DNA from 3 places in the Shewanella eurypsychrophilus genome. Region 2 is predicted to be linked to each of the others. Evidence: predicted binding sites of a transcription regulator. Region 2 holds the regulator's gene; each other region holds the start of a gene.
What was found. The regulator NrdR, encoded in region 2, represses ribonucleotide reductase genes. The targets are predictions, from matches to a motif close to AAACACNANATNTNGTGTTT.
Positions count from the first base shown of each region.

Region 1 (2,275 bases), 360 kb from region 2:
GCTTTTTGTTGCGCCAATTTTAATGCAAAGGCTTGGTCTTTACATTGACCATTTTCAGTGAGCATCGCAGCCGTGATAACAGGAAAGGTCAGTACTGATGATTCACGCTCTTTATTGATCCAGCCCAGAAAGAACTGCTGCAAGCTATCAACGCTTTGCCATTGTGGTTTACTGAAATCCGGGAAGACAAAATCACCAAACATAGAGGAGAAGTAGTGTTGATCAAACAGCGAAATATTCCAAAATACGCTCTGATAACCTCGGGCAGCAGCTGGCTGATTGATGGCATAGACCACATGCTGCAGATGGTTCTCGACCGCTTTTGGATGGGTCATTAGGTAGTCGTCACCATACTCAAGGCGGGCAAAATAGTCAAAGTAGGTGAGAAATTCCACAGTAGCCACGGCGCCGGCAAATTGAGATGACACGGCAAAGATCAGATTAACAAATGAACCACAGAACGACTCGAGGTGTTTAGGCGCTTTAGATTCACCACCAAGTTTAGTTAACCCATCGAGTAGAAAGGGATACATGCTGATGGAGGTGCAGTAGGGTTTTAAACTGGTTTCATCATGTACATAGATCTCATGGTCCTCTATCTGTCTTAGATACTCTTTAGCTAGGCTTTCATCAAAGGTTTCACTGATCTTATCGTGTACAAGTCCGCGATTGATCTGCACAAAGCAATCTTTGAGTAACTCTGCTTCTAATGTGGCAATATTTTTATGAGTCACATTCGCATTGGCATCCATTTTTGAGCTGTCAGCCGCATTTTCTGTCTGAAAATACAGCTTGATAAAATCCTTCTTATTATCGATCTGATCCTGATTAAGCCGCAACATTTTCAGCTCCTGATAGTGAGGTATTATTTGAGGGGTTAATAAATAGGTGGTTAAGTGTTTTGCCTGTGCACAGATCCCGAAATACTTGATTGCTTGATGGGCTGTCTAAGCCGCCAAGCTCGGCGACCCATCTTCCTGTCTTGAGAAAGTCTAATTGCTCGGTAATCGCAATATCGACATATTTTTCGCCAGAGTATAGGCAGGTTTTTAGTCCGTATGCTTTGGCTATCTGCAGCTTTTCAATTAGCGCGTCTGCTTGCCACTCTCCACCGAAAAAAAGTACGCAGCTGATCAGTCCCTGGTATCTTTCAATCCACTTGCTAAAGCCTGAATTTGTGAGAGGGCTACCGTGCTTTTCATTCCAAAGATCAGTGCTATGACATCCTTTGCACCCAACCCTGCAGCCGGTAATGCTAAAGCAAAGGGTGATCTCTCCAGGCACCTCTTGAAAAACAATCGAGGGGAGTAAACTGTTAAATGCCATGCTCATATCCATATGTAGATGTATTTATATTCTAAGACACAATATATAGTGATCTTGCATGGTGGGTATTTGACTTAGATCAAACGAAATCATTTTAAAATAAGATTTAGATACAAGATGTAGTGGGTTGAGGTGTATTTAGGTGCTAGATGTAGTGTTGCTAGATGTAGGCATGCTAGATATAGAGTGACTTGTAAGGTCCAGGGCCATTGAGTTCGAGTGGTAGTGCTCATTTCAAACTAATCGACACCGAGTGAAGGTAAGTGAGTCAGTACACTGATGAACATTAACACTAGTGTAAATAATTGATGCAATTGTTGTGTTTTATAAGGTTATGGTCGGGAAGGGCTTGTACTCTCTCTAAGTTATGGCAATATCTAGCCCCGTATATTTTTGATTTATAGGCCTAATTCATGGATTCTAAAAAGCGTTTCAACTCTAAAGGGTTCACCTTAATAGAGCTTGTTGTCGTTATTGTTATTTTAGGCATATTAGCTGTTAGTGCATCGAGTAAATTCATTAACTTTAGTGTCGATGCCAAGGATGCCGTATTACAGCAGTTCAGTGCCTCAGTGAAAGGGGCAAATAGTCAGATGTATATCCTCTCCCAACTTTCCAGCTATCGGGCTCAACCAGTGTCTGGTCGTGGAGATTTGACTGACGTAGATGTTGATGGCGATGGGATCTTTGAAACACGGTTAAAGTGTGGCTATCTAGATAATACCGATGTCGCTAAACGATTAGATTATAGCGATGACAGTTTAGGTTTTGAATTTGAGGGCGTTGATAAAATCTATTTCGGTTTTGGTCAGCAAGACATAAAAGCCAGTCAATGTTATTTCATGTATCAGCAAGCCTATGGCACTGTAAATCCCAATAGTTGTGATCAGGATGACCCTGATGCTGCACCAGTTTATGAGGTGATAATAACTGGCTGTTAGTTATGCTA
Region 1 is NZ_CP045503.2:3,874,421-3,876,695, reverse strand. It holds gene nrdD (anaerobic ribonucleoside-triphosphate reductase) at 1-842, opposite strand, end outside; gene nrdG (anaerobic ribonucleoside-triphosphate reductase activating protein) at 829-1,326, opposite strand; gene FM038_RS25320 (type II secretion system protein) at 1,740-2,267, shown strand.
Region 1: the regulator NrdR is predicted to act here: its motif matches at 1,361-1,380, upstream of nrdG (anaerobic ribonucleoside-triphosphate reductase activating protein).

Region 2 (2,275 bases):
TCACCGAGTCGCTGGATTTTTCTCAGGGTACCGACAGATTCTATGATCCCAGTAAACATGGATTATGACCTTATTTTTAACGTCAAGCGGGTGTCATCACCCAACTTACGTTCATCAATTAATTCAATAGACGGAATCGCCGCCATAGTCGAATAATCAGGCAAGCTGATCAAATTCCGCCCTGCAGAACCTAATATCTTCATTGCCTGATAGAGTATCATTTCATCGGCGTACTTTTCTGTGATCACGCTTCCAGCCAGCGTAGCTCCTGCTTCAATAAGTACAGCATTACAGCTCTGGCCTAAATACGCAAAAAGTTCTGCTAGCGCCACTCTTCCGTTAGCGTCTGAATCTAAGCGGATATGTGAAACATACTCAGGCCATAGATCTTGCTCAGCAAGTGAGTAATCAAGACAAGATACTAATAAGATTGGGCTCTCAATAGAAAAAAGTTTGGCTGTAGACGTCAATCTAGCCTTACTGTCCAGAATAACCCGCAGTGGTTGATGCAATTCATCACAGCCTAACTCATCGGCTAGATAACCCAGTTCGTCATGGCGAACATTGAGTGAGGGATCGTCGATTAACACCGTTTCAACCCCTGTCACTAAGGCACAATGTCGCGCACGTAGACGTTGTACATCTCGGCGAGATTCAGGACCTGTGATCCATTTTGACACACCATTACTCAGGGCTGTTTTACCATCTAAGCTTGCGGCCATTTTAACCGTCACCCAAGGCAGTGAGCTTTGCATGCGCTTCATAAAGCCTGGGTTAATCTGACTCGCTTCCTCTTTGAGTAAGCCAACGTCCACTTGTATGCCCGCTTCGCGGAGCATTTTTATTCCGCGACCAGAAACCTGTGGATTGGGATCTTCTACCGCAACGACAACCCGAGTTATGCCATGCTTAATTAATGCTTCCGCACAAGGAGGCGTGCGGCCATAGTGACTACAGGGCTCAAGAGTCACATAGGCTGTTGTATTGCTAAGTTTGTCAGTACCACCAACATGCTCAACCGCCATGGCTAATGCATGTACCTCGGCGTGTGGACCACCGGCTTTAATGTGAAAGCCTTCGCCGATGATTTTATCATCACGAGTAACAACACAACCAACGCAAGGGTTAGGACGAGTGGTATATAAACCTTTACGTGCAAGCTTAATTGCACGGCTCATACATTCAGTATCTTTTATCGACCACATAGCTTGACTGACCAAATATGATTAAAACTAATTTCAATAAAAATGCCTAGCTTAATTACTTTTGCAATTTAGCTATCGCATCACCAAATTCAGACACATCTTCGAATGCACGGTACACAGAGGCGAAACGGATATAGGCCACTTTATCTAAATTAATGAGATGATCCATCATTAGATTACCGATCATCTCCGACTTGATTTCTCGTTCACCCGTGCCTCTAAGGGTAGACTTAATTTTAGTCAGGGCCTGCTCAATTTGATCCATGGAAACCGGGCGTTTCTCTACCGCTCTGAGCATGCCACCTCTAAGCTTTTCTTCATCAAATGGCTGACGACTACCGTCTTGCTTAACCACTCTTGGCATGACCAGTTCAGCCCCTTCGAAGGTGGTAAACCGTTCATGACACTCGGCGCATTCTCGACGACGCCTAACCTGATGGCCATCTGCCACCAAACGTGAATCGATCACTTTAGTATCTGTTGCGCTGCAAAATGGGCAATGCATCGAGCCTCCAAGGAGTAAAAAGAAGGGAAATAAGATTAGCGAGTATACATTAGTATATATACTCTATTCGCTAATCAGAAATAAAAATGGCCGCTAAGTAGCGGCCATTGAAGTTTACCTGAATTAACCTTAAAGGTTAACCATAAGCTTATCCGTAAACTGGAAACTTAGCACATAGCTCAAGCACTTGTTTCTTAACGCGCTCGATAGTGCCTTTGTTACTGATATCGTCCAGTACATCACACATCCAGTTTGTCAGTTCTACAGACTGTTCCTCTTTGAAACCACGACGTGTGATAGCAGGAGAGCCGATACGTAGGCCTGAAGTCACAAATGGTGAGCGTGGGTCGTTAGGTACTGAGTTTTTGTTCACTGTGATGTTAGCAAGACCAAGGGCTGCATCAGCATCTTTACCCGTCATATCTTTGCTAATTAGATCAAGCAAAAATAGATGGTTATCGGTACCACCAGAAACAACATCGTAGCCGCGCTCGATGAATGTTTTAGCCATAACCTTAGCATTAACAACAACTTGCTCTTGGTATGTTTTGAATTCCGGCTCTAG
Region 2 is NZ_CP045503.2:4,236,418-4,238,692, forward strand. It holds gene FM038_RS18105 (riboflavin synthase) at 1-59, opposite strand, end outside; gene ribD (bifunctional diaminohydroxyphosphoribosylaminopyrimidine deaminase/5-amino-6-(5-phosphoribosylamino)uracil reductase RibD) at 63-1,205, opposite strand; gene nrdR (transcriptional regulator NrdR) at 1,261-1,710, opposite strand; gene glyA (serine hydroxymethyltransferase) at 1,859-2,275, opposite strand, start outside.

Region 3 (2,275 bases), 1.3 Mb from region 2:
CGGCAGTGCAATCTCAAGACACAGGTTTGATTGTCTGATCGGTGCAACCTTGCTGTCAAAAGGACTGTGTGTATTACAATGATCCACATTTTGAATATAGATACGGCCAGTAGAGGCACGTTCTTGCATCATCAATGAGAAAAGCTCTGTCGCCTTAATCTGTGTTTTGCGCACAGATGTATCGGCTTCATACTGAAGATAGAGACGTTCGAACTCGTCTTGGTCTTCAAAAAAGGCATCATACAGTCCTGGGACATCTGATGGACTGAAGAGGCTGATCATGCCGCCCTTAATTAGGCGCTGATACATAAGTTTGTTGAGCTGAACACCGTAATCAAGATGACGAATACGGTTATCTTCAACACCACGGTTATTCTTCAATACCAGTAATGACTCAACTTCTAAATGCCAAAGCGGGTAAAACAGTGTCGCAGCTCCACCACGTACGCCACCTTGCGAGCATGACTTAACCGCTGTCTGGAAATACTTAAAGAAAGGTAAACAGCCTGTATGGAATGCTTCACCGCCGCGTATTGGGCTACCTAATGCACGGATGCGACCGGCATTCACACCAATCCCGGCGCGCTGGCTGACGTATTTAACAATCGAAGAGGCCGTCGCATTGATTGAATCTAAGCTATCGCCACATTCAATCAACACACATGAGCTGAACTGACGTGTAGGAGTACGTACCCCTGCCATGATCGGTGTTGGCAGTGAGATTTTAAAGGTGGAAACCGCATCATAGAAACGCTTAATGTAGCTTAGGCGTGTCTCACTTGGATATTTAGCGAACAAACAGGCGGCGACTAAGATATAAAGGAATTGCGCACTCTCATATATCTCGTGAGTGACCCGGTTTTGCACTAGGTACTTACCTTCCAGTTGTTTGACTGCCGCATAAGAAAAACTCATATCGCGCCAGTGATCCACATAACCATCTAAGATATCGAGTTCTTCGCGGCTGTAATCCTCAAGAATATGTTGGTCATATTTACCAGCCTCGACCAGTTTGACAACATGATCATAAAGTGTAGGCGGCTCAAACTGACCAAATGCCTTCTTTCTTAAATGAAAGACGGCTAATCGGGCAGAGAGGAACTGGTAATCAGGTGCTTCTGGTGAGATGAGATCGGCTGCGGCCTTAATAATCGTTTCATGAATAGCTTCGGTTGGAATACCATCGAAAAATTGCAGGTGCGATCTGAGCTCTACTTCAGAGACTGAAACATTCTTAAGATCTTTGGCTGCCCATGTGATCACGCGGTGGATTTTGTCTAGGTCGATGGTCTCGCGCTCGCCACTACGTTTAGTGACTTTCATATTGCTATTCATTAAAGATAGGCCTTGATAATAATATTTGAGTATGAGGGGTTAAGCTCATCCTACGATTCCCTGTATAACAACCAATTTCAACACCTTAAATTGGTAATTTCCATGTCGATAAACAAGTCATTACTTGTGTCTCTATTTGCTACTCACACACAATATATAGTGTTTTTAGATTTCTTAGGTACAAGATAGTGACGTTTCGGTGATTTTGCAAGTATCAATTATCGCAACAAGCTGTGGCCATCTTGTGGATAACTTGAGGGTAAGATCTAGGGTTAGTATTGGCTAACCTTTGAGGTCGGAATTCATTGGCCTTAGCACGCTAGGTTGAAAAAATAAGCGACGCTTTAAGATTAAAATATCCAGTGACCGATTGGCGATTTTTTCGATATTGATTGTCACTAGCGGGCATTAATCGAATGGAAAATGCCCGCAGTAAAAATCAGCGCTAGCGGATAAAGTCGAGAACCTCGAAGGGGGTATTGAAGTTATGCTGACTGGGCCAATTTTCAGGTTGATCATTGTCACTGATATAACCCCATAAGGCAGTGCCCCCGATCATTGCCGAATATTTTGCTGCCAACAGATCACGTTCGGCATCACCAAGGTATAAAATATTCTCAGGACACACACTGATTTGCTGTGAAGCCAGGAGCATAGGTGCAACATGGGGTTTAGCAAATAGCGTACTATCTCCACTGATCACCGTTTTCATCCTTGATGTCAAACCTAAGGCTGCGATAAGTGGCCTGGTAAACCTGGCGGGTTTATTAGTGATGATGCCATAGGGGAGCCCAACGCTATCTAAGTGAGCGAGAAGTTGGGGGATCCCATCGAATAGATAGCAATTATCGCCATTGATTTGTTCATAAAACCTAAGTAACTCTTGTTGCGCATGTAATTGCTCATGCTCGGATGCATGGGGAAGTGCAGCTTTAACTAG
Region 3 is NZ_CP045503.2:2,957,634-2,959,908, reverse strand. It holds gene nrdA (class 1a ribonucleoside-diphosphate reductase subunit alpha) at 1-1,335, opposite strand, end outside; gene FM038_RS12490 (HAD family hydrolase) at 1,781-2,275, opposite strand, start outside.
Region 3: the regulator NrdR is predicted to act here: its motif matches at 1,481-1,500, upstream of nrdA (class 1a ribonucleoside-diphosphate reductase subunit alpha).